Regions from separate parts of the Melaminivora jejuensis genome, predicted to be linked through region 1. Evidence: predicted binding sites of a transcription regulator. Region 1 holds the regulator's gene; the other holds the start of a gene.
What was found. Region 1 encodes NrdR, which represses ribonucleotide reductase genes. Its sites were predicted from a motif close to CACNANATNTNGTG; they were not measured.
Positions count from the first base shown of each region.

Region 2: the regulator NrdR is predicted to act here: its motif matches at 5,687-5,700, upstream of IDM45_RS17655 (ribonucleoside-diphosphate reductase subunit alpha).

Region 1 covers NZ_JACWIJ010000002.1:1,536,005-1,551,873, reverse strand. Annotated here, with positions in the region: gene rarD (EamA family transporter RarD) at 1-447, shown strand, start outside; gene IDM45_RS07445 (pseudouridine synthase) at 365-1,027, opposite strand; gene IDM45_RS07440 (aspartate ammonia-lyase) at 1,389-2,792, shown strand; gene IDM45_RS07435 (META and DUF4377 domain-containing protein) at 2,948-3,802, opposite strand; gene IDM45_RS07430 (glutamine--tRNA ligase/YqeY domain fusion protein) at 3,948-5,747, opposite strand; gene IDM45_RS07425 (hypothetical protein) at 5,990-6,343, shown strand; gene aroQ (type II 3-dehydroquinate dehydratase) at 6,509-6,967, shown strand; gene IDM45_RS07415 (alpha/beta fold hydrolase) at 6,967-7,908, shown strand; partial or broken gene arfB (alternative ribosome rescue aminoacyl-tRNA hydrolase ArfB) at 7,905-8,344, shown strand; gene nrdR (transcriptional regulator NrdR) at 8,441-8,890, opposite strand; gene glyA (serine hydroxymethyltransferase) at 8,927-10,171, opposite strand; partial or broken gene IDM45_RS07395 (transglycosylase SLT domain-containing protein) at 10,446-11,296, opposite strand; gene IDM45_RS07390 (DUF349 domain-containing protein) at 12,268-14,943, shown strand; tRNA gene IDM45_RS07385 (tRNA-Leu) at 15,126-15,210, opposite strand; tRNA gene IDM45_RS07380 (tRNA-Leu) at 15,424-15,508, opposite strand; partial or broken gene rnr (ribonuclease R) at 15,528-15,869, shown strand, end outside.
Region 2 covers NZ_JACWIJ010000002.1:2,254,135-2,270,003, reverse strand. Annotated here, with positions in the region: gene IDM45_RS10765 (histone H1) at 1-190, opposite strand, end outside; gene IDM45_RS10760 (ribonucleotide-diphosphate reductase subunit beta) at 305-1,447, opposite strand; gene IDM45_RS17655 (ribonucleoside-diphosphate reductase subunit alpha) at 1,596-5,600, opposite strand; gene ampD (1,6-anhydro-N-acetylmuramyl-L-alanine amidase AmpD) at 5,897-6,517, opposite strand; gene IDM45_RS10735 (sigma-54-dependent transcriptional regulator) at 6,498-8,003, opposite strand; gene IDM45_RS10730 (sensor histidine kinase) at 8,000-9,685, opposite strand; gene IDM45_RS10725 (PP0621 family protein) at 9,716-9,955, opposite strand; partial or broken gene IDM45_RS10720 (cytochrome C assembly family protein) at 9,952-10,760, opposite strand; gene ffh (signal recognition particle protein) at 10,850-12,223, shown strand; gene miaB (tRNA (N6-isopentenyl adenosine(37)-C2)-methylthiotransferase MiaB) at 12,931-14,274, opposite strand; gene IDM45_RS10705 (methyl-accepting chemotaxis protein) at 14,619-15,869, shown strand, end outside.

The sequences.
Region 1 (15,869 bases):
GCCAGCGGCATGGCCTGGGAGACCTGGCTGGTCGCCCTGGGCTACACGCTGTATTTCGTCATGCGCCGGTGGCTGCGCACCGACCACCTGGGCGGGCACTGGCTGGACATGCTGCTGCTGGCTCCGGCGGCGCTGTGGTTCGTGCTGCGTGCGCCGGCCTCCACTGCGCTGGTGGCCGCCAATGTCCACCTGTGGGGCATGGTGCCGGTGCTGGGCCTGGTCAGCGCCGTGGCGCTGGCGCTGTACATGGCGGCGGCGCGCATGTTGCCGTTGGCGCTGTTCGGCCTGCTCAGCTATGTCGAGCCGGTGCTGCTGGCCCTGGTGGCGCTGGCGCTGGGCGAGAGCATCGCGCCGGCGCAGTGGCCTACCTACGGCCCGATCTTTGCGGCCGTGGCACTGCTGGTGCTCGACGGCGCGCTGCAGTTGCGCCGGGTGCGGCTGCGCTGAAGGCTGGCCGGGGCAGCGGCGGTGGCAGGGGCGCATCGGCCCAGCGGCCCGGCTCCAGGCCGTCCAGGCGGTAGGGGCCGATGGCCACGCGCACCAGGCGCAGCGTCGGGTGGCCGACGGCGGCGCTCATGCGCCGCACCTGGCGGTTGCGCCCTTCGTGGATGGTGAGCTCGATCCAGCAGTCGGGGATGCTCTGGCGCACGCGGATGGGCGGCTCGCGCGGCGGCAGGGCCGGGGGTGGCTCCAGCCGGCGCGCCTGGGCCGGCAGGGTGGGGCCGTCATTCAATTGCACGCCGGCGCGCAGCTGCTGCAGTGCCGCCTCGTCGGGCAGGCCCTCGACCTGCACCCAGTAGGTCTTGGCCATCCTGTGGCGCGGGTCGCTGATGCGCGCCTGCAGCCGGCCATCGTCGGTCAGCAGCAGCAGGCCTTCGCTGTCGGCGTCCAGCCGCCCGGCCACGTGTACGCGCGGCACGTCGATGAAGTCCTTCAGCCCGCGCCAGCGCCCTTCGGCGGTGAACTGGCTGAGCACGCCCCAGGGCTTGTGAAAGCGCAACAGGCGGGGTGGGGAGGGGGAGGTCATGCAGAAAAAACCCAAAAAGACAAGGATGCCGGCGCCAACATGCGCCAGCGCATGTCCAGGTTATGCGCTCAAGTGATGACTTCATGCGCGTCCTGTGCATTGGGTCATAATCGCGCCCCATGCCCTGTGCAGCCGTGCGCCCATCGCGCACTACGCCGACAGGGCATTTTCACAGGTGCTGGAGCGCGCACACCGCGCCGTCAGTCCCGTGCGCAGCCCCGGCAGCGCCCAAGAGGCGCACGGCCTGCTGCCATGCCTGAAACATTTTCCGCTGGCGTCCGCTGGCGCCCGGCCCCCTGGCCTAGTGGCGCAGCGGCCCGGCTTGCCGCTTCATCATCTTCAACCGCTGAATTTTTCGACCATGCGCCAAGAACAGGACTTCCTCGGCTCCAAGACCATCCCGCCCGACGCCTACTGGGGCGTACACACGGCGCGCGCCGTGGAGAACTTCCCCATCACTGGCCACAGCGTGGCGCAGATGCCCGAGCTGATCCGCGCCTTCGCCTTCGTCAAGAAGGCCGCCGCCCAGGCCAACTTGCAACTGGGCGCACTGAACCAGCAGCAGGCCGACGCCATCTCGCGCGCCTGCGACGACCTGATCGCCGGCCAGCTGCACGAGCAGTTCGTGACCGACGTGATCCAGGGCGGTGCCGGCACCTCGACCAACATGAACGCCAACGAGGTCATCGCCAACCGCGCGCTGGAGCATCTGGGCCTGGAGCGTGGCCGCTACGACGTGATCCACCCCAACGACCACGTCAACGCCTCGCAAAGCACCAACGACACCTATCCGACGGCGGTCAAGATGGCCACCTGGTTCGGCATCCAGACGCTGCTGGCGTCGCTGGCCAGCCTGCGCGGCGCCTTCGAGGCCAAGGCGCGCGAGTTCGCCCCCATCCTGAAGATCGCCCGCACCCAGTTGCAGGATGCCGTGCCCATGACGCTGGGCCAGGAGTTCGAGGCTTTCGCCAGCATGATTGCCGACGATGAGCGCCGCCTGCGCGATTCGGCCAGCCTGATGTGCGAGATCAACATGGGCGGCACGGCGATTGGCACCGGCATCAATGCGCCGGTGGGCTATGTCGATGCGGTCACGCCCCGGCTGGCCGAGCTGTCCGGCGTTCCGGTCAAGGCGGCGGGCAACCTGATTGCCGCCACCGCCGACACTGGCGCCTTCGTCGATATCTCGGGCGTGCTCAAGCGCATCGCCGCCAAGCTGTCCAAGATCAGCAACGACCTGCGCCTGCTGTCGTCAGGCCCGCAGGCCGGTGTGTGCGACATCAAGCTGCCGGCGCGCCAGGCCGGCTCGTCCATCATGCCGGGCAAGGTCAATCCGGTGATCCCGGAAGTCATGAACCAGGTGTGCTTCGAAGTCATCGGCAACGATGTCGCCATCACCATGGCGGCCGAGGCTGGCCAATTGCAGCTCAACGCCTTCGAGCCGCTGATCGCCTGGGCGCTGCACAAGAGCCTGCGCCACCTCAGCCAGGCCTGCCACACGCTGCAGGTCAACTGCGTGGAGGGCATCGTCGCCAACCACGACCTGCTGGGCGAGCGCATCGCCGCCTCGGTCACGCTGGTGACGGCGCTCAATCCGCTGATCGGCTACGAAAAATCGGCCTCCATCGTCAAGGCGGCGATGGCCTCGGGCAAGCCGATCGCCCAGATCGCCGAAGACCTGGGCATCATGAGCCAGGCCGACATGGCCAAGCTGCTGGTGGCCGAGCGCCTGACGCAGTGCGGCGCATTGACAGCGGCCAATTGATGCTTTGTAGGTCTTGATAAGCTATTGAAATAATAGCTGTCAACGCTTGCTGGACAAGGGCTTGAGGGTGATTTGACCCTCAAACCCTTTTTTTGTGGGAGGCTGTGCGTTGGGTGGTCTGTGGCTGTGCTCGCCCAGCGCCCAGCGCCGAACGCTCAGCGCACCTGCTCGGTCTCGACCACCATGTCCAGCACATAGACCTGGGCCGAGGCGTCGGCAGGCACGGGCTGCGGGCGCTCGAAGCGGTTGAGGCGCAGCACGTTGCGCACGCCCGGCTGGTGGGTGTAGCCCTCGATCTCGCCATGCAGCGGCTGCCAGGCGCCGGCGCTTTGGCGCACGCCGTTGTCGGCAAAACGCACTTCGCGCACCTTCAGGCACTGGGCGTTGGCAGCCGCGCCGTGGCTGCAGGCCATGCGCTCAGGCGCCACCTCCAGGAACACGCGCTCGCCTGGGCCGCCGTATTTGGTTTGCGCTGTGGGTGTGCCGGTCAGCTCCCAGCGGCTGCCGTCGCTGAAGTGCAGCACCAGCAGCGGCGGACCGCCGGCGTTGTTGCGCACTTCGTAGCTGGTGCTGCCCGACAGGTACAGGCCCATGCGCTGCTCCAGCTCCATCAGGCCGGCCTCGGGGCAGGCGCGCTTGGTGACCGCGCCGGGCACGAACAGCATGTTGTTGCCCTGGATCATGTAGCCGCTGTTGATGACGTTGCACAGGTTGCGCACGCTGAGGCGGCCGCTGGCAAACAGCAGTTGCGGTGCGGCGTGGCCGGCCTGGCGCCAGCGGGTGTCGGTGTTGCCCTGGGCATCGCTCATGGCGACCAGCTCCCACTCATGGCCGACCAGCGCCAGCACGGAAGGGGGGATCGGCGGCGGGGCGGACTGCATGAGTTGCGCGCTGCGCTCAGAAGCGGTCGCCGGGGCGGTGGCGGTCGGCTCGGCGGGATTGCCGGCGCAGGCCGCCAAAGCAGCGGCCAGGCCCAACGCGGAAAGGGCCTTGATGGGTGCGTAGAACATGGGTGGAATTCTCCAAGACAAAAAATAGACGCGATGACCGTAACCGACCTGTACCGGGCGACAGGTAGGAAACGGGCGGCTTTGCCTCCAGCAAAGAGGGTGCAAGAAGGCGCAAGAGGGCGGCCGCCCGGCCTGCTGCATAGGACTATTTGCCCCAGGAATCCTTCAAACCGGTGATGCGGTTGAAGACCGGGCGCGCGGCGCTGTGATCGTGCCGGTCGGCCACGAAGTAGCCAAAGCGCTCGAACTGGAACTTGTCGTCGGGCTGGGCGCCGGCCAGCGATGGCTCGACCCAGGCGGTGACGACCTTCAGGCTGTCCGGGTTGAGCAGCGCCAGGTAGTCCTTGCCGCCGGCGTCGGGCTGGGCGTCGGTGAACAGGCGGTCGTACAGCCGCACCTCGGCGGCCAGCGCGTCCTGCGCGCCGACCCAGGTGATGGCGGCCTTGACCTTGACGCTGTCGGCACCGGGTGTGCCGCTCTTGGTGTCCGGCACCACTGTCGCCAGCACGCGGGTGACGTTGCCGGCCTCGTCCTTCTCGCAGCCCGTGCATTCGATGACGTAGCCGCCCTTGAGGCGCACGCGATTGCCAGGGTACAGGCGCTTGTAGCCCTTGGGCGGCACTTCGGCGAAGTCCTCGCGCTCGATCCAGACCTCGCGCCCCAGGGTGAAGCGGCGCAGCGGCACTTCTTGGCCCGCGCGGGCGTGGGGCAGGGCGGGCAGCTCGCAGTGCTCCAGGTGCCCGGGGCTGCCGAAGACCTCGGCCCAGTTGGTCAGCTCCAGCTTGAGCGGCTCTAGCACCACCATGGCGCGGGGCGCGCGCGCTTCCAGGTCATCGCGCAGGCAGGCCTCCAGCAGGGCGTAGTCGATCCAGGCGTAGTCCTTGGTGATGCCGATGCGCTCGCAGAAGTCGCGGATGGCCTCGGGCGTGAAGCCGCGCCGGCGCAGGCCGACGATGGTGGGCATACGTGGGTCGTCCCAGCCGGTCAATGTGCCGCTGTCCACCAGGTGCTTGAGTTTTCTCTTGCTGGTGACGACGTAGGTCAGGTTCAGCCGGGCGAATTCGTACTGGCGCGGCTGCGGCGCGGCGATCAGGCCGCCTTCCCTCAGGTGGTCGAGCAGCCAGTCGTAGAACGGGCGCTGATCCTCGAATTCCAGCGTGCAGATCGAGTGGGTGATGTGCTCCAGCGCGTCCTCGATGGGGTGGGCGAAGGTGTACATCGGGTAGATGCACCACTGGCTGCCGGTGTTGTGGTGCTCGGCGTGCTTGATGCGGTAGATCGCCGGGTCGCGCAGGTTGATGTTGGGGCTGGCCATGTCGATCTTGGCACGCAGCACGGCGGCGCCGTCAGGCAGCTTGCCATCCCGCATCTCGCGAAAACGCGCCAGGTTCTCGGCCACGCTGCGATCGCGATACGGGCTGTCCGTGCCCGGGCGGGTGAAGTCGCCCCGACTGGCGCGCATTTCCTCGGGCGTCTGCTCGTCCACGTAGGCCAGGCCCTGCTGTATCAGGTACTCGGCGGCGCGGTACATGAAATCGAAGTAGTTGCTGGCCCAGTACAGGTTCTCGTGGCCGTCGGCATCCTTCCAGTCGAAGCCCAGCCAGCGCACGGCGTCGATGATGCCGTCCACGTATTCCTGCTCTTCCTTTTCCGGGTTGGTGTCATCGAAGCGCAGGTGGCAGGTGCCGGCAAAGGAGCGCGCCAGGCCGAAGTTGACGCAGATGCTCTTGGCGTGGCCGACGTGCAGATAGCCATTGGGCTCGGGCGGAAAGCGCGTGCGGATGCGCGCCGTGTCCACGCTGCCCTGCAGGTGGTGCTGCGCGTCGCCGGGGCTGCCGCCCCACAGGCGCTGGGCGTGCGTGCCGCGCTCCAGATCGCTCTCGATGATCTGGCGCAGGAAGTTGCTGGGCTTGTGGGCGGTGTCGTTGTCGGGAGGTGTGCTCATGGACGGGGATTTTAGGGAAGCGGCACACAAGGCCCGGCAACATGCCGGTATCTGCCGCCAGTTGCGGCAACCGCAGCTGGCTGCGGCATGGTTACATGCCGTGACCGGGGAACCTACGTCCCGAAACAACAATCCTGCACAGTATTGCCATCCTTTCGGGCATCTCGCGCGTTGTGTCCGGCAGATCGTTCGTTTTCATGGTGGCTGGTGCGGGTTGCGCCGCCACCCAAAGGAGAGTTGTCATGACCGCAAGCCGCTTTCGTTCCCGCTGGGCCATGGCCGCAGTGACACTGGCGCTGCTGGCCGGCGCAGGCGCTGCCCAGGCGCGCAGCGATGTCTATTGGAGTGTCGGCGTCGGCGTGCCCGGCGTGGTGGTCGGGGCCAGCAATGCGCCCTCGTATTCGTACTACACCCCGCCGGTCTATTACACGCCGCCACCGCCGGTCTATTACGCCCCGCCGGTGTACCGGGCGCCGGCTCCGGTGTATTACGCTCCGCCGCCGGTCTATTACGCGCCGCGCCCCCACCACTACCGGCCTCCGGTGCATCACGGGCGCGGCAATCACCACGGTGGCGGCCATCGCAACTGGCGTTGAGGCCGGCTGCTGCCGGCAGGCCTGGCCGCGCAGACTCCTGCCCCCACGGAAACGGCCCGCCATGCAGCGGGCCGTTTCTGTTGGCGCACCGGCCCGGGATAATGGCCGCCAGCCCCTGGCCTGCGTCCGTCCTGCCCAGCCTTTCCTTTTCTTCCTTTTTTCTGCATGACCTCGAATCCCGGCAAGACCGTCTTCGTCCTCAATGGCCCCAACCTGAACCTGCTGGGCACGCGCGAGCCGCAGATCTACGGCGCGCACACCCTGGCCGATGTGCAGGAGCTGTGCCGCACAGCTTGCCAGCGCCACAGCCTGCAACTGGTCTTTCGCCAGAGCAACCACGAGGGCGAGCTGGTGGACTGGGTACACGAGGCCGGGCGGCTGCACGCGCAGCAGCAACTGGCGGCGCTGATCTTCAATGCCGGTGCCTATACGCATACCAGCGTGGCGCTGCTCGATGCCGTCAAGGGCACGGGCGTGCCGCTGGTGGAGCTGCACATCAGCAACGTCCACGCGCGCGAGGCGTTTCGCCACCACTCCTATCTGTCGGCAGCGGCACGTGCCGTGCTGTGCGGTTTTGGCGTGCAGGGCTATCAGCTTGCCATCGACGCCGTGGCGCAGTGGTGATGCTGCCAGCGCATCCCGATCCTGCCCGCGTCCATCCTGCCCTGGCACGGCTGGCGCAGCAGGCGCGCCGCATCGAACTGCCCTGCGGCAGCGGCATGATGGTCTGGCATGTCTGGGAGGCGGGGCCGGCGCAGCAGGGCGGTGCTTCGGCGCCGCTCCTCCCACTGTCCCCCCTGCCATCCCTTGCGCCGCTGGTGCTGCTGCACGGCGGCAGCGGCAGCTGGACGCACTGGGTGCGCAACATCGAGGCGCTCACCGCTGCCGGGCGCAGCGTCTGGGCGGCGGATCTGCCCGGCTTTGGCGACTCGGCCCTGCCGCCTGCCGGCATTGGCGGGGCGCAGGCCATGGCCGGGCCGCTGGCGCAGGCGCTGCAGCAGTTGTTCGGCGGGCTGGCCTGCGATCTGGTGGGCTTTTCCTTCGGCGCCCTGGTGGCTGCGGCGCTGCTGGCCGGGCATGGCAGTCTGGCGCGGCAATTGGTGCTGGTGGGCGCGCCGGCCATGGGCGTGGCGCCGCAGCGCCAGTTCACCCTGCGCGGCTGGCGCCACCTGCCGCCTGCGCAGCACGAAGCGGTGCATCGGCACAACCTGGCCGAGCTGATGCTGGCCGACCCTGCGCTGATCGACGCCGACGGTGGCCTGGCCCTGCAGCTGCACACCGCCAACGTGCAGCGCGACCGCCTGCCGCGTCGGCGCGCTGCGGCCAGTGATGCGCTGGCGCGGCTGCTGGGGCAGGTGGCCTGCCCAGTCCACGCCATCTACGGCCAGTGCGATGCCCTGTACCGGCAATGGATTACGGAGCTGGAGACCGCCTATGCCGCCGCTGCGCCGGACTTCCGGGGGTTGGCGCTGATCCAGGATGCCGGCCACTGGGTGCAGTTCGAGCGCCCGCAGGCCTTTCACCAGGCCCTGCTGCTGGCCCTGCAGCGAGGCGCCAGGCCATGAGTGCGGCACCCCTGCCGCGCCGCGCGCCGCTGCTGCCGGTGGATCTGGCCGAAGTCAGCCTGAGCGCCGTGCGCGCCCAGGGGCAGGGGGGCAGAACGTCAACAAGGTCAGCAGCGCCGTGCATCTGCGCTTCGACATCCCGGCCTCGTCGCTGCCCGACGAGGTCAAGCAGCGCCTGCTGGCCTTGCCCGACGGGCGCATCACCCGGGACGGCGTGCTGATCCTCAAGGCGCAGCAATACCGCACGCAGGAGGCCAACCGGCACGCTGCCCTGCAGCGGCTGCAGGTGCTGGTGGACAGCGTGGCCCATGCGCCCAGGGAGCGACGCCCCACGCGCCCCACGCTGGCCTCGCAGCAGCGCCGCCTGCAGGCCAAGAGCCGGCGTGCCGAGGTCAAGTCCCAGCGGCGGGGCCGGCAAGGGCCGGAGGGCTGGTAGGCGCCAGGCGGACAAAAAAGGGTTTGAAGGTCAAATCACATTCAAACCCTTGCCCAATAAGCGCTGACAGCTATATAAAAAGTAGCAAAATGCGCTTCACTGGCGTACTTCATCGACGAGCGCGCGGAATTCATCCACGTGCTCGAAGCTGCGATAGACGCTGGCAAAGCGCACGTAGGCCACCTGGTCGAGCTTTTGCAGCTCACGCATGACCAGCTCGCCCAGGGCGCTGGACAGCAGTTCGCGCTGGCCCAGGTGCAACAGCTTTTCCTCGATGCGCTCGATGGCGCTGTCGATCTGCACGGTGCTCACGGGGCGCTTGCGCAGCGCCAGCTTGAAGGAGGCCAGCAGCTTGGCGCGGTCGTACTCGACGCGCCGGCCATCCTTTTTCACGATGGCCGGAAAGTTGACCTCGGGCCGCTCGTAGGTCGTGAAACGCTTGTCGCAAGCGGCGCAGCGCCGGCGCCGGCGCACCAGGGCGCCGTCCTCGGACACGCGGGTCTCGGCGACCTGCGTGTCCGGGTGGCTGCAGAAAGGGCACTTCATGGCCGGCCTGGCTGTGGAAGAAAGCGCCCGGGCCGGTCAGCGATAGACCGGGAAGCGGCTGGTGAGTTGGTGTACCTTCTCGCGCACGGCGGCCAGGTGCGCCTCGTCGTGCGGGTTCTCCAGCACGTCGGCCAGCAAGTTGGCGGTGATGCGCGTTTCCTCTTCCTTGAAGCCGCGCGTGGTGATGGCCGGCGTGCCCACGCGGATGCCGCTGGTCACCATGGGCTTTTCCGGGTCGTTGGGGATGGCGTTCTTGTTGATGGTGATGTGAGCTTTGCCCAGAGCGGCCTCGGCATCCTTGCCGGTGATGCCCTTGGCGCGCAGATCCACCAGCATGACGTGGCTTTCCGTGCGGCCGCTGACGATGCGCAGGCCGCGCTCGATCAGGGTTTCGGCAAACACGCGGGCGTTCTTCACCACCTGCTGCTGGTAGGCCTTGAACTCGGGCGCCAGTGCCTCCTTGAAGGCCACGGCCTTGGCGGCGATGACGTGCTCCAGCGGGCCACCCTGCAGGCCGGGGAAGATGGCCGAGTTCAGCGCCTTCTCGTGCTCGGCCTTCATGAGGATGATGCCGCCACGCGGGCCGCGCAGGCTCTTGTGCGTGGTCGAGGTCACCACGTCGGCAAACGGCACGGGGTTGGGGTATTCGCCTGCCACCACCAGGCCGGCATAGTGGGCGATGTCCACCCAGAAGATGGCGCCGACTTCCCTGGCGATCTTTGCAAAGCGCTCGAAGTCGATGCGCAGGGCGTAGGCCGAGGCGCCGGCGATGATGATCTTCGGCTTGTGCTCGCGCGCCTTGGCTTCCATCGCCTCGTAGTCGATCTCCTCCTTGGCGTCCAGGCCGTAGGAGACGACGTTGAACCACTTGCCGCTCATGTTCAGCGCCATGCCGTGCGTGAGGTGGCCGCCCTCGGCCAGGCTCATGCCCAGGATGGTGTCGCCGGGCTTGGCAAAGGCCATCAGCACCGCCTGGTTGGCCTGCGAGCCGGAGTTGGGCTGCACGTTGGCGGCTTCGGCGCCGAACAGCTCCTTGATGCGGTCGATGGCCAGCTGCTCAATGACATCGACGTTCTCGCAGCCGCCGTAGTAGCGGCGGCCGGGGTAGCCCTCGGCGTACTTGTTGGTCAGCTGCGAGCCCTGCGCGGCCATGACGGCGGGCGAGGCGTAGTTCTCGCTGGCGATCAGCTCGATGTGTTCTTCCTGGCGGCGGTCTTCGGCCTGGATGGCGGCCCACACCTCGGGGTCGGTTTGTTCGACAAGGATGTTGCGTTGGTACATGGTGGCGTTGCGGTGAACGTGTGGCCCTTGTGGAGCCAAGGGCTGCCCAGGCGAACGACGGATCGCGGCAGGGCATCATCGCTGCGCCTGGCGCGGCACGCTTCCCAGTGGTTGGCAGGAACTGCGCCCTTCTTGGGGCCTTCCTGCGGCATTTCCACGTCAGCGGCGGCACCCTGGAGTCCAGGGGCCGCGCCTATCGCCAGTCGCGTGCCCGGCGAGTGTAGCCCAGCGGCAGGGCCGGCCAGGGCAAGGCTGAAAGGAGTGGCAGGCGCGCTCAGGCACCGGCCAGCAGGGCCACCTTGTCGCTGTCGGCGGGCAGGGTGGCCGAGGGTGTGCCGCTGGTATCGGCGGGCGCCTTGGTGGACAGCACCGGCTTGCCTGCCGGCGCCGCTGCCGCGCGGCTGCCAGCGACCTGGCGCAGACGGAAATGCTCGGCCAGCACCTTGGCCGCGTAGCCGCCGTCATGGGGCAGATTGGCGGCGCCGACGTAGTAGCGCAGCCCCCTTCGAGGGAGCCGGCACGGGCGATGCACTCCTGCAGCACCTTGGCGCCGACCCGCAGGTTGACCAGCGGATTGAAGGCTGCCAGATGGCCACCGACTTCCTGGTATTTGTCGGTATGCACGCGCGTCATCACCTGCATCAGGCCCTGGGCGCCGACCGCGCTTTGTGCGAACGGGTTGAAGCTGGACTCGATGGCCACGATGGCCAGCAGCAGCATGGGGTCGAGCTTGGCGCGGGCGCCAATGTCATAGGCTTCGGTGACCAGGGCGGCGATCGGCTCGGGCGCCACGCGGTATTTTTTGCTCAGCCAGTAGGCCACAGCGGCCTGTTCGCGCGGCAGCTCCTTGGGGTTGATGGCGATGGGGCGGTTGGCAGGGGGCACCAGTTCGGGCTCGGGGGCGGCTTCGAGCTGGGCCACCACGGGCTGGCGCGCCTGCAGCCAGCCCATCAAGCGCTGCTCGCCGGCCTGGCGCAGTTCGGGCCGCGCCAGCAGGGCGATGGCGGCAAAAGCCACGGCCAGGCCCAGCAGGGCAAAGCTGCTGTGCGTGACCTTGACGAAGCCGTTGATGACATTGGTGACAAAGGTGCGAACGCTGGCGGTCATTTTTCCTGACGCAGTCATGGCTCATCCTTCTTGCAAAAAAAACGTCCCGGCAAGGCAGGGCCGCACCTGGGCGTGCAGCCGACTGGAAAACTTGCTTGCGGGCCGGGCATCCATGCCCGTAGTGGGTTGTCTTGGAGTCCGTGCCGTGCGCGCGGCGCAGCGGAAACTTGCGGACTGTCGAAGCCGGAACCGGCAGTGGTCGATCCTGACGACCTAAGGGTTTGTACGAGGCAGTACGTGAGACAGGCGGATTCTAGAAGCGCTCAAAATTCACAGTCAACACTAATAATAATGTTTTTGAGACAAATAAAGAATATAAAGACTGTTTTTGATACCAGGAAATTGACTGGCGAGGACTCCTCGAAGGGTTGACGGCTGACATGCCCCATCCTGCGGATGGGCTTGATCTACGCTGCTCTTGCCTTGTGGGGCGGCTCTTGCTAGCCTTGCATTCGTCCGGCCTGAGCCGGGCGTTTCAAGGAGGCAATCCCTTGCCTCCGCACAGCGGACAGAATCCTCCGCATGTGCAAAAAAACGACGGCAACTGGACTTTGCGTCCGCCGTCAGGCCCGGTGGCAGGACTCCCTCCACCGGGCTTTTTGCATCTGTCCTGCCCGCTCCGTGGCTCCCCGGCTCCGTGGCTCCCGCCCATCCTGAGTACAGGCCTGTGTGCCCAAGGCGGGCATGGGGCAGCAGATACACATATATATAAGAGAAGAGTCGAGGAAGGTGGCTGCGCCGCAGCTGCCTGACTGCCCGTGAGCAAGGTGGCGGCGGCACCTCCTGTCCTTGCCTGTGGCCCTGGCCGACAGGGGCGCTATCGGTCTGCCAGCAAAACCGGGCCAAAATAGCAACCCATGAGCAGCGTGCAGCAAGCCGCTTGCCCAGTCCTCTTCTTCTCGAGCACGCCGGCGTTCTGTCTGTTGAACGGCAGTGTCGAGCCCTCATCTCCTGCCAGAACCATGTTTCCTTCTTCCTCCCGCAACAACATGTCCGACGTCCCCGAGACTCCTGCGCCGCAGGGCAAGGCCAGCGAGCCGCATCCGCTCGACTCCCTGACGGGTGGCGCCTTTTCGGCAGCAACCTCGGGTGAGCGCGCCGCGCGCATCCGTGAGTGGCTGACCAGCAACCCGCCTGCAGAGCGCCTGCAGGAAGTCTTCAAGGAATTGAGCGCACGCGACAAGGGCGCGGCGCGCGCCGTGCGCGAGCGGCTCGATGAAATCCGCCGCGCCCAGGCCCAGGAAGCCATTGCCGCCGAATGGGCCGGCAAGGCCGAGGCATTGCTGGCCGCACCCCGGGTCAACATCGCCGACGCCATGGCTTGGCAGCGCGACGCCGCCAAGGCCGGTGCGCCGCTGTCACGCGAGCCGCTGTCATCGCTTAAAAGCCAATTGGCCGAGCGCATCAAGACCATCGAAGACCTGCAGCACCGCGTGCAGGTGCAGCGCGAGGCAGCAGTCTTGCTGGCGCAGCGCATCGAGGTGCTGTCCACCAAACCCTGGGCCAGCGCCCAGGAGGCGCTGCCCCTGCTCAGCGCCGACGTGCAGCGCTGGCAGGCGCAGGCCGAGGAGCTGTCGGGCGATGCCGCCTGGCCCAGCGTGGAGCCGCGCTTTCCGGCGCAGCTCGAGTCCTCGCGCACGCAGCTGCTGGTCGTCTGGGAGGCTTTCCAGCAGGCCTTGCAGCAGACTGTTGCTGCCGCCCAGGATGCCAATGCGCCGCTGCCGCCCGTGCCGGTCTGGGCCGATGAGTTGCGCCAGGCGCGTGGTGAGCCCACCGAGGCGGAAAAGGAGCAGGCGCGCACTGCCTCTGCCCCACCGCGCCCCAAGGTCGATCCGGCCCAGCGCGAAGCCGCCCGCCAGGCCGTGCAGCAGGCGCTCGCCCGGCTCGAAGAAGAAACCGCGCAAGGCCACGGCAAGGCCAGCGCCGGCGCGGCCACGGCGCTGCGTGCCGTGCTCAAGGTACACGGCAAGCTGATCGATGGCGAGTTAGAGCACAGGGTTCATGCCGCCCTGGTGGCGGCGGGCGAACTCGAAGGCTGGCAGCGCTGGAGCGCCGATCAGGTGCGCGAGGAGCTGGTGGCGCGCGCCGAGGGTCTGGCCAACCGCCCCGAAGGCCAGGCGCTGGGCGGGCGCAAGATGCAGGAAACCTTGCGCCAGCTGCGCGAGCAGTGGAAACAGGCCGACCAGGGCGCGCCGGCCAACCATGCCCTGTGGAAGCGCTTCGACGAGGCCTGCAACAACGCGCACAAGGTGGTCGAGGCCTGGCTGGACAAGGTACGCAGCGAAAGCGCCCAGCACCGTGCGCAGCGTCTGGCATTGATTGACGAGCTCAAGGCCTGGGCGGCGCAGCAGGCCGAGGCCGCTACGCCCGACTGGAAGGGCGCCAGCCGCGCGCTGCACCAGTTCGGCGAGCGCTGGCGCCTGGGTGGCCACGTGAGCGAGAAAGTCTTTGCCGAGCTGCAGCCGCTGTGGAAGCAGGCGCTGGCCGACGCTGGCGCGCCCCTGGCGGCCGCGCAAAAGGCCAGCCTGGCGCAGCGCCACGCCATGATCGACGAGGCTGCGGCCCTGGGCGGCGCGCCGCAACTGCGCATCGACGCCATCAAGGCGCTGCAGCAGCGCTGGCAGGCCGAGGCGCAGGCCGTGCCGCTCGATCGCCGGCAGGAACAGAAGCTGTGGGATGCTTTCCGCAAGCCTATCGACGAGGCCTTCTCGCGCAAGAGTGCAGCGCGCGAGCGCGACACAGCCCAGCTCGGCGCCCGCGACCTTGCGGTGCTGGAGGCGTCCAAGGCGTTGGAAGCTGCCAATGCCCAGGGCGATGCCCAGAAGATCCGCGAGGCCATGGCGGCCCTGGATGCGGCATTGAAAGCCCAGCCTGGCCAGGATGCAGAGGCAAAAGTGCCTGAAACTGGCTCCCAGCAAGCGCAGGCAGCTATTGATTCAGGAGTTGGCCAGGCTGCTGCGGCAGAGTTGGGGGCTGATGCAGAAGCGGCTCCCGCCCCTGCGGCTGCTCCTGCCCGCCCGGTTGTGGCTGTGCGCGGCGATGACCGGCCCCAGGCACGCAAGCCGGCCACACCCGCACCGGAGCCCCGGGGCCGGTTTGGCGACAGACGCGGCAGTGACGGTGCGCGTGGCGCGCGCGATGGCAGCTGGGAGCGCGGACGTGGCCGCGACGGCGGGCGCGATGGCGGTGCCTTTGCGCCGCGCGCCCCTCGTCTGGGCGACACGGCTTTTCGCGCCCAGCGCGAGGCTCTGGAGCAGGCGCAGACCACGTTGCGCAAGCTCGCTGCCCAGGCCCACGGCGAGGCACTGACGCAGCTCATGACCGCCTGGAAGAGCCGCGATGCAGCGCAGATGCCGGGCGCGCAGGAGCTGGGCGGCAAGGTGTCGTCCAGTGGACGTTCTGCCTGGGCCCAGGCTTTGTCGTCCCCGGCTGCCGGCGACGCTGCCGAGGCACTGCTGCGCCTGGAGATTGCTGCCGAGGTGCCGACTCCGGCGGAGCAGATCGCTGCGCGTCGCGCCCTGCAGCTGCAGCTGCTGACGCGCCGCAACGATCCGTCGCCGCAGCAGACCTGGGAGCAGGACGCTGCCCGCGTGCTGTCCAGTGCCAGTGACGAGGCGCAGGCGCGCCGCCTGCAGCAGGCACTCAAGGTCTTGCTGCGCAAGTAATGCGAACGCCAGGCCTGCCCAGACAGGCCGTCCACGGGCGTTGCCGGCGCACAGGGCCCTGCGCCGGCAACGTTTTCTGATGTGTGGCAGGCTGGCTTGGCGCCGCCTTGCCGGCGCAGGGAGAAGCAAAATAAAGCAAAAAAGCCGCTGATGATTGAATCATCAGCGGCTTTCGCTTGTCTTGGTGCCCAGGAGAGGACTCGAACCTCCACGCCTCTCAGCGCTAGTACCTGAAACTAGTGCGTCTACCAATTCCGCCACCTGGGCATTTCAGGGAAGCCGCAAGTATAAGCTGTTTTTTTTGGTTTTTTGGAAAATTTCCAGCTCACGGCAAAAAAACTCCTTGCCATTCGGCTTGCCGCTTTTCGGCAGCGGCAAGCCCGCTTTCCAGCACTTTCCTGCGGGTGCAGGAAACAAAAAAGCCGCTTTGCGAAGAAAGCGGCTTTTGCTGTCAAGACCCGGGTGGGTTCTCGTTAAACTTGGTGCCCAGGAGAGGACTCGAACCTCCACGCCTCTCAGCGCTAGTACCTGAAACTAGTGCGTCTACCAATTCCGCCACCTGGGCATTTCAGGAAAGAACGAGATTGTACAACCAAAAAAAACACCCGGGCACAGCGGCTGCTCAAATTTCTTCCGACGAGATCGAGGGAAGCGTCCAGGGCCACCGTGATGGTCATGGCTTCGTGTTGCCCGATGGCGGTGGTCAGGACATCTATCTGCCGCCCAACGAGATGCGCGCCGTGTTGCACAAGGACAGGGTGCGCGTGCGCGTGGTGCGCCACGACAGGCGTGGCCGGCCCGAGGGGCGCGTGCTGGAGATCGTCGAGCGGGCACCGCAGCCCATCATTGGGCGGCTACTGCAGGAAAGCGGCGTCTGGCTGGTCGCGCCCGAGGACAAGCGCTATGGCCAGGATGTGCTGATCCCC
Region 2 (15,869 bases), 720 kb from region 1:
GGGCGCTAGTGGACTTGGCGCTGGCGGTCTTGCTGGCTGCCTTCTTGGCGACCGGTGCCGGCGCGCTCACTGGTGTGGCCAGCTCGGCGGCGGCGCTGGCGGCCTTTTTCGCGGGGGCCGCAGCGGTTTTGGCGGTTTTGGCGGCTTTGGCAGGGGTCTTGGCGGGGGCGGTTTTTTTCGCAGTTGCCATCATTTTCTCCTTCGGGTCGGTTAGCTGAAAGCACCCGGCGCCAGTGTCGGGCGGGTGCGCGAGTGAAATCCCATGCCGGCTGCCTGCTGACCTGATGCCTGCCCCTGCACCGCTTCAGTCCCAGGACAGCGCGCCGCCGGTCTGGTACTCGATGACGCGGGTTTCGAAGAAGTTGCGCTCCTTCTTGAGGTCGATCATCTCGCTCATCCAGGGGAAGGGGTTTTCCTCGTTCGGAAACAGCGCCTCCAGGCCGATCTGCGTGGCCCGGCGGTTGGCGATGTAGCGCAGATAGCCCTTGAACATCGCGGCATTCATGCCCAGCACGCCGCGCGGCATGGTGTCCTCGGCGTAGCGGTATTCGAGCTCCACGGCCTCATGGAACAGGGCGGTGATCTCGTCCTTGAACTGCGCCGTCCACAGCTGGGGGTTTTCCAGCTTCAGCTGGTTGATCAGGTCGATGCCGAAGTTGCAGTGCATGGACTCGTCGCGCAGGATGTACTGGTACTGCTCGGCCGCGCCGACCATCTTGTTCTGCCGGCCCAGGGCGAGGATCTGCGTGAAGCCGACGTAGAAGAACAGCCCTTCCATCAGGCAGGCGAAGACGATCAGGCTTTTGAGCAGCGTCTGGTCGGCCTCGGGTGTGCCGGTCTTGAAGGCCGGATCCATGATGGCGTCGATGAAGGGGATCAAGAACTGATCCTTGTCGCGAATCGACGCAATCTCGTTGTAGGCGTTGAAGATCTCGCCTTCATCGAGGCCCAGCGACTCGACGATGTACTGGTAGGCGTGCGTGTGGATGGCTTCCTCGAAGGCCTGGCGCAGCAGGAACTGGCGGCACTCGGGGGCGGTGATGTGGCGATACGTGCCCAGCACGATGTTGTTGGCCGCCAGGCTGTCGGCAGTGACGAAAAAGCCCAGGTTGCGGCGGACGATGCGCCGCTCGTCCTCGGTCAGCCCATGCGGGTCTTTCCACAGGGCGATGTCGCGCGTCATGTTGATTTCCTGCGGCATCCAGTGGTTGGCGCAGGTGGCCAGGTACTTTTCCCAGGCCCATTTGTACTTGAAGGGCACCAGCTGGTTGACGTCGGTCTTGCCGTTGATGATGCGCTTGTCAACGGCGCTGACGCGGCCGCTGGCGGTGCTGGCCACGGAGGCCGGGCTGGAAGGCGTGCGCGGCGGCTGCAGGGGGCCGCCATGCTGGCCTTCCTGCGGAATGTGTTGCGAGGGGGTTGTGACTTCGTCGTCCCAGGTAAGCATGGCTCGTCCAGTGCGTGGATTATGGAAGCAGTGCTTCAAAAAGGAAAGCATCGAAGCGTTGTGCGGCGCTGTTTTGTTGCGTATGCACCTGCCCAGTACGGCTTCGGCGCGGCTTCGATGCGGCGGGTGGTGATGGCGGCTGCGGCCTTTACTGGCAGGCCTCGCAGCCGGGGTCGTCGATGGCGCAGAACTTCACGTCGGTAGCCGCCGCGCTGGCGGCCAGCGCTCCGGCGTCGGCCTCGCTGGGCACGGCATTGAGCTGGCGCTTGTTCACCGTGCTCATCTCGACGTGCGTGGCGCTTTGCGTGCGCAGGTAGTAGGTGGTCTTCAGGCCGCGCAGCCAGGCCAGCTTGTAGGTCTCGTCGAGCTTCTTGCCCGAGGCGCCGGCCATGTAGATGTTCAGGCTCTGCGCCTGGTCGATCCACTTCTGGCGGCGTGCGGCGGCCTCGACCAGCCAGGTCGGCTCGACCTCGAAGGCCGTGGCGTAGAGCTGCCTGATGTCCTGCGGCACCCGGTCGATGGCCGCCAGCGAACCCTTGAAGTGCTTGAGATCCATGACCATCACGTCGTCCCACAGGCCCAGGCGCTTCAGGTCGCGCACCAGGTACTGGTTGATGACGGTGAACTCGCCCGACAGATTGGACTTGACCGACAGGTTGCCGAATGACGGCTCGATGGAGGCGTCCACGCCGACGATGTTGGAGATCGTCGCCGTGGGCGCGATCGCCACGCAGTTGGAGTTGCGCATCCCGTGGCGGGCGATGTGCGCACGCAGGGCGTCCCAGTCCAGGCGCGTGCTGCGATCGACCTCGACATGGCCGCCGCGCTCGCGCGCCAGCAGATCGAGCGAGTCCAGTGGCAAGATGCCCTGCGACCAAAGCGAGCCTGCGTACGTCTCGTAGCAGCCGCGCTCGCGCGCCAGCTCGCTGGAGGCCTGGTAGGCGTAGTAGCAGATGGCCTCCATGGATTCGTCGGCGAACTGCACGGCGGCATCGCTGGCGTAGGGCAGGCGCAACTCGTACAGCGCATCCTGAAAGCCCATCAGGCCCAGGCCCACCGGGCGGTGGCGCAGGTTGGCGTTGCGCGCCTTGTCCACGGCGTAGTAGTTGATGTCGATCACGTTGTCGAGCATCCGCATGGCGGTGGTGACGGTGCGGCGCAGCTTGTCGTGGTCGATCTGGCCATCCCTGAGGTGCTGCGCCAGGTTGATCGAGCCCAGGTTGCACACTGCCGTCTCGCTGTCGCTGGTGTTGAGCGTGATCTCGGTACACAGATTGCTCGAATGCACCACGCCCACATGCTGCTGCGGGCTGCGGATGTTGCACGGATCTTTGAAGGTGATCCACGGGTGGCCGGTCTCGAACAGCATGGACAGCATCTTGCGCCACAGGTCGATGGCCGGCACGCGCTTGGACAGCCGGATCTCGCCGCTGTCGGCGCGGGCTTCGCAGGCGAGGTAGGCGCGCTCGAAGGCCTGGCCATACAGGTCATGCAGCTCGGGCACGTCCGAGGGCGAGAACAGCGTCCACTGGCCCTTGTCCAGCACGCGCTTCATGAACAGATCCGGGATCCAGTTGGCGGTGTTCATGTCGTGCGTGCGCCGGCGGTCATCACCGGTGTTCTTGCGCAGCTCCAGGAACTCCTCGATATCGAGGTGCCAGGTCTCCAGATAGGCGCAGACGGCGCCCTTGCGTTTGCCGCCGTTGTGCGCCAGTCCTGCGTGGGTCATGTAGCTGGGGTCGCCCTCGACCTTCAAGTCCACCACGAAAGGAAGCGGCCGGATGGCTCGGACGCCCCGCACCCGGGTGAAGACGCAGCCGTCGTGCTCAATCCAGTTGCGCTTGGTCAATGGTCGGGCGCCGACCAGTGCTGCGACTTCGGGCACTGCCGGAATGCGCAGATCCCAGGCCCTGACCGTCGCATTGAAACTGATGGTGCTGCCATCGGCACGCTGGCCTTGGTGGCACTGTGCCTGCTCACGGTACTGCCCGGACGTGGGCACACCCAGGCGCAGCAACTGGTAGCGCAGGCCCTGCACCAGCGGCTCGGATGTGCTGGTGAAATAAATCTCCTTGCCCCGGCTGACGCCGCCGTCGGTTTCCAGCAGTCCCTGCACCAGGGCCAGCGTCTGGGCGCGTGGCAGGTGTGACAAGCGTGGGGCGATGCGCTTGCGACCCTGGGCATCGTAGAGGTCGGTGCGTTCGAAGGGCAGGTGCGGGGCGCCGCTGCCACGCACCAGACGCCCGGTGGAGGCCTCGCGCGCAACACCGCAGCCTACCGCCCAGTGCAGCTGGGCGTAGGTCTCGCCCCGTGTGGTTTCCCAGAAATGGATGCCGCGCTGCTCCAGATAGTGGCGCACGAAGGTCAAATGGGTGTCGCATGTGGGATTGCCCGAGACACCCCACTGGTCTTCATCGATGCTCATATGGCCATCGCCCAGCAGGATGCCGTACAGGCGTGCGTCATCCTGACTCAAACCGGTCACCGGCACCACTTCGGTCGGCACGACCTGGGCGATATAGTCGCCGCGCGCCAGCTCACCGGCGTCGCACCATTGCGGCGCGACCTTGCCGCTGTCCAGCCAGCGCAGGGTGCGCGCGTTGCTTTGCTCCATCGGCACCCCTCGAATAGCCCACAACGGGTGGCCCGCCGTGACTTGCAAGGGTTGCAGCGCGTGCTTGACGGTGACCTCCACCATGGGATCGGTCTGGTTGTAGACCATCTGTTGCAGTACCTCGCGGTACTCGCCGCGCTGGCCCAGCACCAGGTCGCCGGGCTTGACCTCGCGGATCGGTTTGGGGCCATCGGCTGTCAGCAGCAGTGTGTCCGGGGCAAAGCACTGATTGACCGCGACCGCCGTGTCGTTGACCACCTTCAGAAACGGCACCACGCCCTGCGACTCGCCATTCGTGCCCTTGATGCGCGCGCCCAGCGCGCGCACGCGCGTCCAGTCGTTGCCCAGGCCGCCGGCGAACTTGGACAGCAGGGCGTTTTCCTTGATGGCTTCGTAGATGCCCTCCAGGTCGTCGGGCACGGTGGTCAGATAACACGACGACAGCTGCGAGCGCAGCGTGCCGCTGTTGAACAGCGTGGGCGTGCTGCTCATGAAATCGAACGACGAGAGCAGCTCGTAGAACTCGATGGCGCGGGCGTTGCGATCGTCCTCGCGCAGCGCCAGGCCCATGGCCACGCGCATGAAGAACGACTGCGGCAGCTCGATGCGCGTCCTGGCGATGTGCAGGAAGTAGCGGTCGTACAGCGTCTGCAGGCCAAGGTAGTCGAACTGCAGGTCGCGCTCGGGCCTGAGCGCTGCGGCCAGGCGCTCCAGATCAAAATCCAGCAGCTCAGGATTGAGCAGCTCATGCTCCACGCCGCGCTGCACGAACAGCGCAAAGTGCGCCGCATAGGCCGTGCCCATCTCCGCCGGCGCCACGTCGCGGCCCAGCACCTCGCGCACGATGGTATGCAGCAGCAGCCGCGCCGTGGCGTAGGTGTAGCCGGGGTCTTTCTCGATCAGCGTGCGCGCGGCCAGGATGCAGGCGCGGTGGACTTCGCCCATGGACACGCCGTCGTACAGGTTGCGCAGCGTCTCGGCAGCGATCGGCGCGGCCTGCACCTCGCTGCCCAGGCCGGCGCAGGCCGATTCGATCAGTGCCTGCAGGCGCAGCACGTCCAGCTCCACGCGCTGGCCGCCGTCCTGCACAAACAGCGCCGGCAGCTGCGGCATGAGCTGCGCGCGCTTTTGGGCGCGCTCCTGGGCGCGGCGCTCGCGGTACAGCACGTAGGCGCGCGCCACGTCGTGGTGGCCGCCGCGCATCAGGCCGAGTTCCACCTGATCCTGCACGTCCTCGATGTGGAAGGTGCCGCCCGCCGGGCGCGAGCGCACCAGCGCGCGCACCACGCCCTGGGTCAGCTCCTCGACCAGCTCGCGCACGCTGGCCGAGGCCGCGCCCTGCGCGCCGCGCACGGCCAGGAAGGCCTTCATCAGCGCCACGGCGATCTTCTGCGACTCGAACGCCACGACGGCGCCATTGCGCCGCACGATCTGCCACTGGGCCAGCGCTGCGCCAGCCGGGGCAGCGTCTGCGGGAATCGCTGCCGGCCGCACGGAGGCGGCGGGCTCGGAAACGGAAAGCAAAGAAGAATCTTGCATGGTCATGACCTTTCGGATGGGGGATGCGCGCTGCGCTGCGGCTGGGCCTCGTGAGCGCTGGTCAGAGGCGGGATTTCAATCAGATACACCACATATAGTGGATTTTTGTGTGTCAAACACTATGGGTAGTGTATCGCCTGGGCAAGCTATCCAAGCCGAAAGCGCCCGCAAAGCGCCTTCGTCCGACAGTGCAGGGGCTGGCGCAGTGCGGCCCGCCAAGCGGGGCAATGGGCGGCTATGGATAGTAAAAATATGGCCAAAAAGGCCTCCAGGCCTTGTCTGGCAAGCGCTGACAGCTATCTTTTTTGCGAGCGCTGCAGACCTGGCGGGAAGGTGATGCCCGAGCCGGCCAGCGCACCCGAGAGCTGCGCCCAGTCGAAGCCGGCGCCCGGGTCGCCCTTGCGCTGCGGGGCGATGTGCTCGTGCCCGGCGATCCAGGCGATGGGGTAGCGCTGCAGCAAGGCCGCGCACAGCGCCTGCAGCGTGGCGTATTGCGCCGGCTCGAAGGCCAGGCCCTCCAGACCCTCCAGCTCGATGCCGATGGCGTCATCGTTGCAGGCGTCCCGGCCCCGGTAGTGCGAGCGCCCGGCGTGCCAGGCGCGCTGGTCGGCGCTGACGAACTGCCACAGCGCGCCGCCGCGCTCGATGAAGAAGTGGCTGGACACGCGCAAGCCGCGGATCTGCCCAAAATACGGGTGCGCGTCCCAGTCGAGCTGGTTGGTGAACAGCTGCTGCACCTGCGCGCCGCCGTACTGGCCCGGAGGCAGGCTGATGGAGTGCAGCACGAGCAGATCGACCGCCGCGCCGGCGGGCCGCTGGTCGCAGTTGGGCGAGGGCAGGCGGCGTGCGCCGCGCAGCCAGCCGCCGCGCCCCCAGGACAGCCGCCGGGCTGCGGCTTCAGGTCTCGGGCGCGTCATCGGCGGCCTCGCCGCTTTGCGGCAGCGGGATGCTCAGGCGGTCGATGCGGTAGCGGATCTGGCGCAGGCTGATACCCAGGCGCGCTGCCGTGGCCGTGCGGTTGTAGTTGCAGGCCTGCAGGGCGCGGATCAGGATGTCGCGCTCTTGTTGATCCAGCCAGCCTTGCAGATCGCTGGGCAGGGCATCGGGCGCTCCGGTTGGACTGCCGGGCGTCACCGGGGGCGCCAAGGGCACCGGGGCCGAAGGGCTGGCCTGTGGCGCAGGCCGGACTGGCGCCGCCGCCGGGCCGGCCACTGCAGCGGGCAGTTCGATGTCCAGCTGCAGCGCCGTGCCATCGCTCAAGGCCACGGCGCGGTGCAGCAGGTTTTCCAGCTCGCGCACATTGCCCGTGAGCGGGTGGCGCGCCAGTTGCGCCAGCGCCGCCTCGGACAGCGGCGGCACGGCCAGGCCGCTTTCCTGGGCGATGCGCGCCAGCAGGTGCGCGCACAGGGCAGGCAGGTCTTCGCGGCGCTCGCGCAGCGGCGGGATCAGGAGCTCGATGACGTTGAGCCGGTAGTACAGATCCTGGCGAAAGCGCCCGTCCTGCACGTCGGCGGCCAGGTCGCGGTGCGTGGCGCTCAGGATGCGCACATCGACGCTCTCCTCCTGCGTCGAACCCAGGGCGCGCACGCTGCGCTCCTGGATGGCGCGCAGCAGCTTGGACTGCATGGGCAGGGGCAGGTCGCCGATCTCATCCAGGAACAGCGTGCCGCCGCGCGCTGCCTGGAAGTAGCCCTCGCGGTCGTGGCTGGCGCCGGTGTAGGAACCCTTGCGCGCGCCAAAGAACTCGGCCTCCAGCAGGTTTTCAGGGATGGCGCCGCAGTTGACGGCCACCAGCGGGCCGGCGGCGCGCTGGCTGCTGGCGTGCAGGGCGCGCGCCACCAGCTCCTTGCCGGTGCCCGATTCGCCCCGGATCAGCACCGGCGCCATGCTGCGCGCCACCCGGGCGATGCGCTGCTTGACGGCCTGCATGGGTGCGGACTCGCCGATCAGCGGCCCCAGGGCGTCGCTGGCGGCCTCGCCCGGCCCGGCCCGGCCCGCCCGCCCGGCGCGCTGCGGCACCGGCACGCCGCCCATGCCCTGCACGGCAGAGGCCACGACGGCGCGGAACTGCTTGAGATCGACCGGCTTGGTCAGGTAGTCGAAGGCGCCGGTGCGCAGCGCCTCGACGGCGTTCTCCGCCGAGCCGTAGGCCGTCATGACCACGCAGCGCTCGGGGCGCTGCTGCTCGCGCAACTGCTGCAGCAAATCCATGCCGAAGCCGTCGGGCAGGCGCATGTCGGTGATCACGGCATCGAAGCCGTGTTGCGCCAGCTGCGCACGCGCCTCGGCTACGGTGGCGGCAGTCTCCACGCGGTAGCCCTCGCGCAGCAGCGTTAGTTCGTACAGCGTGCGCAGGTCGGGCTCGTCATCGACCACGAGGATGGAAGCGGCTGGGTCTGTCATGCGGCTGGATTGTCGGTCGTTGCGATGTCGGCCCGAAACAGCACGGTGAAGGCGTTGCCGGCGACTTCGCCGCGCGCCAGCTGGCGGCTGCTGCGCTGGTAGCCGATGCTGGCGCCGTGGCGCTGGCACAGCTCGCGGCAGATGTACAGGCCCAGGCCGCTGGAGCGGCTCTCCGACGAAAAAAACGGCTCGAACAGGTGGCGCTCGACGCTGGGCTCCAGAGGCGCGCCGTCGCTCCAGACCTGCAGGCCGGGCCGCCCGCTGGGCGACACGCGCGTGGCCAGGCACAGCGAGTCGGGATGCGCGCCGCAGTAGCGCAGGGCGTTGTCGAGCAAGTTGGTCAGCACCCGGCGCAGATGCTCGGGGTCGAAGGCGACCTGCGCCTGGGGCGCCTGCAGGGCGAGCAGCACCTGGCGCCGGGCCGGCTCCTGCGCCTGCCAGTCGCGGCAGATCTGCTGCACGCTGGCGTCCAGCGGCACCGGCTCTGCCGGCGCCGGGTGGCCACTGTGCTGCACGCGGGCGATGTCCAGCACGTCCTCGGTGATGCGCGCCAGGCGCTGGGCGTTCTGGCGCACGATGGCGCTCAGGCGTCTTTGCCCCGGCTCTTGCAACTCCTCGTCGAGCAGTTGGTTGGCCTGCGAGATGGCCGCCAGCGGGTTGCGGATCTCGTGCGCCACGGCAGCCGACATGCGGCCCATGGCGGCGAGTTTTTCCGTGCGCAGGCGCGCTTCCATCTCGCGCAGGTCGTGCAGGAACAGCACGCACAGCGGCTCGCCGTCGGCAAAAGCGCTGGCCGCGCGCGTGTGCGTGGGCCAGCAGCGCACGCGCAGGGCAATGGGCGGCTGGCCCTCCTGGGCGACGTTCACGTCCAGCGTCTGCGGCTGCTGCAGGGCCAGGGTTTCGCGCGCCAGGCGCAGCAGCGGCTGCCACGGGCCGTCCGCCGCCAGGGCAAAGGGCACGGCGCCGGCTTGCATCTGCAGCAGCAGCAGGGCCGCCGGATTGGCCAGGCGCACCAGGCCGCCGGCGTCCAGCACCAGCACGCCATCGCCCACGTGCTGCATGACCAGGGCGCTCACGGCGCGCTGGGTGCGCGCATCGATCTGGCTCAGGCGGGCGGCCTTTTGCTCGCTGATCAGGCGCGCCGCCAGCTGGTGCGTGAGGTAGGCAACGATGAAGTAGCCGGTGCCGGTGAGGGCCGCCTGCAGGGTCTGGGCAGCGCTGTCGCCGCCGCCTTGCCGCACGGCCCAGGCCAGCAGCAGCAGCGTCGCCCCGGCAGCCGTGCCCAGCGCCAGGGTCAGCGTGCCCAGCACCGAGGCCAGCAGCAGCGGCAGGCCGAACAGGGGCGTGAAGTTCATGTTGCCCGCCGGCTGCAGTGTCTGCAGCAGGCCGATGAGCAGCATGTCCACGCCGACCGAGGGCAGCCAGTGCAGGCCTGGCTGCGGTGCCGGCGGCTTGCGCGCGCCCAGCGCGCGCAGCAGCACCGTGGCAGCGAAATAGCTCACGCTGGCCGCCAGCAGCCAGGGCGAGGAGGCCTGGCCGACAGCAGCGCCCAGCATCAGCAGCACCAGCAGGGCCAGCGCCACCATGATGCGCCCGGTCAGGAAGCCGTGCCACAGGCGCAGGAAGGACAGGTCGTCGGGCGCACGCGGGGACGCCAGCAGCGCGGCCTTGACAGTCGGCATCGGCCTAGGCCCTTGCGGCTGCGCCAGCGCTCATGCGTCGCGCCCCTGGCGCCGGTGCGCCTCGCAGCAGTAGCTGTGCCCGTCGTGGCTCAGCGCCTGCGACTGGGGCAGGTGGACGCCGCAGCGGGCGCAGCGCACCATCGGCTCGGGCAGGCTGGCCTGGGGCGCGCCGCGCGGGCCAGCCGGGGGGCGCGGCATCCGGCGCTGCCCATTGCGCCACAGGGCATAGACCACGGCGATCACCGCCGCCAGCAGCAGGTACTTCATCATCCGGCGCGCCCCAGCAGCACTTCCATGACGAAACGCGAGCCGGCGTAGGCCAGCAGCAGCAGCGCCGCGCCGGCATACAGCACGCGCGCCGCCCGGGCGCCGCGCCAGCCAAAGCGCGCCCGGCCCAGCAGCAGCACGGCAAAAGTCAGCCAGGCCAGCAGCGAGAACACCGCCTTGTGATCCCAGCGCCAGGCCTGGCCATAGAGCGCCTCGCCAAACAGCCAGCCCGCCACCAGCGTGGCCGACAGCAGCAGGAAGCCGGCGGCGACGAAGCGCAAGGTGAGGCGCTCCAGCGTCAGCAGCGGCAGCGCCGTGGACGAGGTGACGGCCTGGCGGATCTGGCGCTCGGCGCGCCCCATCAGCCAGGCGTGGATCACGGCGGCGGCAAACAGTCCATAGCAGGCCACGCCCAGCGTCAGGTGCAGCGCCAGCCAGGGCGAGGCCGAGACCGGCAGCGCCCGGCCCGGAAACAGCGCCGCCAGCAGCACGGCGGCAGCGCCCAGGCCGCCCAGCGCGGCACGCGCGCGCATCTGCGGAAACAGTTGGTGCTCGACGGCGTAGATGGTCAGCACCAGCCAGGCCGTCATGGACAGCGCCGGCGCAAAGCCGAAGTGCGGCGTGCTGCCCATCAGGCCCCAGGCCAGGGTCACGGCGTGCAGCACCCAGGCGGGCGCCATGGCCCACAGGCTGCGCCCGGCGTGGGCGCCGGCGCCGGCACGTGCGGCGCTGGCCGCGCCCAGGGCGTAGGCCAGGGCGGCGCTGGCGGCCAGCAGCCACAGGGCCAGGGGGCGCTGGGTAAAATCATGGGTTCGCAGTTTAGCCGTCCAGCCTCGCGCAAGGGACGGCCCTCGGGCGCAGCACGCGCGCCCTCAAAAGTCTCTGGAGCACGCATTCATGGCCTCCGCCCTGACCGAAAAACTCACCCGTCTCGTCAAGGAAATGCGCGGCCAGGCCCGCATCACCGAGTCCAATGTGCAGGACATGCTGCGCGAAGTGCGCATGGCGCTGCTCGAAGCCGACGTGGCGCTGCCGGTGGTGCGCGACTTCATCGCACGCGTCAAGGACAAGGCCCTGGGCCAGGAAGTGCTGGGCAGCTTGAAGCCCGGCCAGGCGCTGGTGGGCATCGTCAACCGGGAGCTGGCCGCCACCATGGGCGAGGGCGTGGCCGACCTGAACCTGGCCGCGCAGCCGCCCGCCGTCATCCTGATGGCCGGCCTGCAGGGTGCAGGCAAGACCACGACCACGGCCAAACTCGCCAAGCACCTGATCGAAAAGCGCAAGAAAAAGGTGCTCACCGTCTCGGGCGACGTCTATCGCCCGGCGGCCATCGAGCAGCTCAAGACCGTGACCAAGCAAGCCGGCGCCGAGTGGTTTGCCAGCACGCCGCAGCAAAAGCCCCGCGACATCGCCACCGCCGCGCTGGACTACGCGAAAAAGCATTACTTCGACGTGCTGCTGGTGGACACCGCCGGGCGCCTAGCCGTCGATGAAGTGCTGATGCAGGAAATCAAGGACTTGCACGCGGTGCTCAAGCCCGTCGAGACGCTGTTCGTGGTCGATGCCATGCAAGGCCAGGATGCGGTGAACACGGCGCGCGCCTTCAAGGAAGCGCTGCCGCTCACCGGCATCGTGCTGACCAAGCTCGATGGCGACTCGCGCGGCGGCGCGGCGCTGTCGGTGCGCCAGATCACCGGCGCGCCGATCAAGTTCGCCGGCGTGTCCGAGAAGATCGACGGCCTGGAAGTGTTCGACGCCGAGCGCCACGCCGGGCGCATCCTGGGCATGGGCGACATCGTGGCGCTGGTCGAGCAAGTCAGCGCTGGCGTGGACATGGAGGCGGCGCAAAAGCTCGCCGCCAAGGTCAAGAGCGGCGACGGCTTCGATCTGAACGATTTCCTGGGCCAGCTCCAGCAGATGAAGCAGATGGGCGGGCTGTCCAGCCTGATGGACAAGCTGCCCACCGAGCTCACCGCCAAGGCCGGCGCCGTGGACATGGATCGCGCCGAGCGCGACATCCGCAGGAAGGAAGGCATCATCTGCAGCATGACGGCGCAAGAGCGCCGCAGGCCCGAACTCATCAAGGCCACGCGCAAGAAGCGCATCGCCGACGGCGCCGGCGTGCAGGTGCAGGAAGTCAACCGTCTGCTCAAGGAATTCGAGCAGATGCAGGGCATGATGAAGAAGATGAAGGGCGGCGGCCTGATGAAGATGATGAAAAAAATGGGCGGCATGAAGGGCATGAAGGGGATGCCTGGCCTGCCGTTCTGACAGGATTGCAAGACTTGCCAAACCGATGGGAGCACCAGCCATGACCGCAAGCACGCACTTCATCACCGAACAGGATTACGAACAGGGCAGCCTGCCCATTGACTGCCTGGACATGGCGCTGCCGCTGGACGAGATCTATCTGGATGTCCCGGCAGCCTGAAAAGCCCTGGATTGAGCATGTTTCCCGGCTCAAAGCCAATCCAGGCAAGCGCTGACAGCTATCAATATCAAAGCGGTTTTTGAACCTGCAGCAGGGCCTGCACCTGTTGCTGGGCGATGACGTGCCTTGGCTGCCAGCAAAATTTGCTGTATGGCAGCGTTAAACAACCGGCGCCGTCGTCTATCCGCACCGATCAGGGGCCAGAGTTCACCAGCTGGGCTTTCATGGCATGGGTTGCGGCACGGTGTGTGCGGCTCCTGTTCAACCATGCAGGCTGCCCGATCTAGAACGTCTGCATCGAGAGCTTCAACGGCAAATTCAGGGAGAAGTACTTGAAGGAGCAATGATTGCAGAGCACGTTCTCGTTAACGCCCAGGTCTTTTTCCGTCTGGGCCACAGACACGCCATGCTCAACGGTTCGTAGACTCTTTTGTTCATGATGGCCTCGATTCTGAAGGGAGTGTTGCACTTCAGATTTGAGGCCGCCAAGGTTTCAAGGTCAAAACTATCTGAAACCGTTGCAGGACAAGCGCTGGCAGCTAGCGTTTCAATAGCTTGCCGGCACCCGGGCCAGCACCTCGCCACGCAGCGTATAACTGCGCGCCTCGGTGATCCGCACGTCGATCATCTGCCCGACCAGCTCGCCGCCACCGGCGAAGTTGACCACGCGGTTGCACTCGGTGCGCCCCATCAGCTCGCTGGCGTCGCGCCTGGACGCGCCCTCGACCAGGATGCGCTGCACCGTGCCCACGCGCTGGGCGCTGATGTCCTTGATGTTCTGGTTGATCACGGCCTGCAATTGCTGCAGCCGGGCCAGCTTGGCCTCGTGCGGCGTGTCGTCGTGCAAATTGGCCGCCGGCGTGCCCGGGCGCGGGCTGAAGATGAAGCTGAAGCTGTTGTCGAAGTGGACATCGTCGATCAGCTTCATCATCTTGTCGAAATCCTCTTGCGTCTCGCCCGGGAAGCCGACGATGAAGTCGCTGCTCATGGCCATGTCGGGGCGGATGGCGCGCAGCTTGCGCACCGTGCTCTTGTATTCCATAGCTGTGTAGCCGCGCTTCATGGCCATCAGGATGCGATCCGAGCCGTGCTGCACGGGCAGATGCAGGTGGCTGACCAGTTTTGGGATTTTTTCGTAGGCGGCGATCAGGCGCGGCGTGAACTCGTTGGGGTGGCTGGTGGTGTAGCGGATGCGCTCGATGCCGGGGATCTCGGCCACGTATTCCAGCAGCAGGGCGAAGTCGGCCTTGTCCGCCGTCTCGCCCATGGCGCCAGCATAGGCGTTGACGTTCTGGCCCAGCAGCGTCACTTCCTTGACGCCCTGATCGGCCAGGCCGGCGACTTCGACCAGCACGTCCTCGAACGGGCGGCTGACCTCCTCGCCGCGCGTGTAGGGCACGACGCAGTAGCTGCAGTATTTGGAGCAGCCTTCCATGATGGAGACGAAGGCCGAGGCGCCCTCGACGCGCGCCGGTGGCAGGTGGTCGAATTTCTCGATCTCGGGGAAGCTGATGTCCACCTGGGGCCGGTGCTGGCGCTGGCGTGCATCGAGCAGCTCGGGCAGGCGGTGCAGCGTCTGCGGGCCGAACACCACATCGACGAAGGGCGCGCGGCGGATGATCTCCTCGCCCTCTTGGCTGGCCACGCAGCCGCCCACGCCGATCAGCACGCCCTTTTCCTTGAGGTGCTTGACGCGGCCCAGGTCGGAAAAGACCTTTTCCTGCGCCTTCTCGCGCACCGAGCAGGTGTTGAACAGGATCAGGTCGGCCTCGTCGGGGTTGTCCGTGGGCTGGTAGCCTGCGGCGGCCTGCATCACATCGGCCATCTTGTCCGAGTCGTACTCGTTCATCTGGCAGCCGAAGGTCTTGATGAAGATTTTCTTCTGGCTCATGGGCGCGCTCCAGGCAGCCGCAGGGCGGCAGGGGCCGGGCTGGCCGAGGGGCGGGCGGGGTGGCGGGCGTCAGCCCGGCAGTGCGGGTCGGGAGGGCAGCGGAGCATGGTGTTTATCCAGGAGCTGGGGGACAGAAAGGGTGGAAGGGCCGCGATTGTGCCCAAAGCGCAGAGGCCGCAGCTATCGCCTGTCTCCCGGCTATGCGGGGACAATCAGGGGATACCCGGACGCCAGGTAGCAAGAAGCTACAAAATGGGCGCTGGCTGATCGCCGACCGGGGGCGCTGTGGAGGCGCCCGCACAGCCGGTCATCCAGCCTTTTTTCTTTCCGTGAGCAAAGCAGCCATGAATTTTTCCCATATGAAAGTTGGCACCCGGCTGGGGCTGGGCTTCGCCCTGGTCATCCTCGCCGGGCTGGCCGTGGCCCTGATCGGCGGGCTGAAGTTGCAGGCCATCCAGGCCAATACTGCGCTGCTGGTGCAGGATCGCATGGTCAAGATCGAGCAGATCAACGACATCATGAACAACCTGAACGTGGTGGCGCGCGCCTCGCGCAACATCGCCATGATGGATGACCCGCAGCAGCAGCAGCAGGAAAAGCTGCGCATCGACGAGGCACGCGCGCGCAACAGTGAGCTGTACAACAAGTTGCAAGCAACTGTGAACACAGACGCTGGCCGGCAGTTGTTGGAAAAACTCTCCCAGCAGCGCGCAAGCTACAACGCCACTATCGACAAGGCGGTGGATCTGGGTCTGGTTGGCCAAAGCGCCATGACCATCGACGTGCTGCTGCGCGAGAACCGCCCACTGCAGGCGGCCTACCTCGCCACCTTGCAGGAGCTGACCGACCTGCAGAAAAAAGCCGCCCAGGACACGGCCCGGGAGGTGCAGTCCATGGCCCAGTCCACCACTGCCCTGATGGCGCTGGTGGCGGGGCTGGCTGCCGTGGTGGGCGCGGTCATTGCCTGGCTGATCACGCGCACGCTGGTGCGCCAGCTCGGCGGCGAGCCCGACTACGCCGCCAGTGTGGCGCGCGAAATCGCCGGGGGCAATCTGGCCGTCGAGGTGCGCCTGCCTGCGGGCGACAGCACCAGCTTGCTGGCCACCATGCTGGCCATGCGCGACAGCCTGGCGCAGGTGGTCACGCGCGTGCGCCAGGGCTCGGAGGCGGTGGCTTCGGCCAGCACGCAGATCGCCCAGGGTAACCAGGACTTGTCGGGGCGCACGGAAAGCCAGGCCAGCGCGCTGGAGCAGACGGCCGCGTCCATGGAGGAGCTGGGTTCGACGGTGCGGCAAAACGCCGACAACGCGCGCACTGCCAACCAACTGGCGCAAAGCGCCAGCACCGTGGCCGTGCAGGGCGGCGAGGTGGTCGATCAGGTAGTGCAGACCATGCGCGGCATCAACGATGCCAGCCGCAGGATTGCCGACATCATCGGCGTGATCGATTCGATCGCCTTCCAGACCAACATCCTGGCGCTCAATGCGGCTGTCGAGGCGGCGCGCGCCGGCGAGCAGGGCCGGGGCTTTGCCGTGGTCGCCGGCGAGGTGCGCCAACTGGCCCAGCGCAGCGCCGAGGCGGCCAAGGAGATCAAG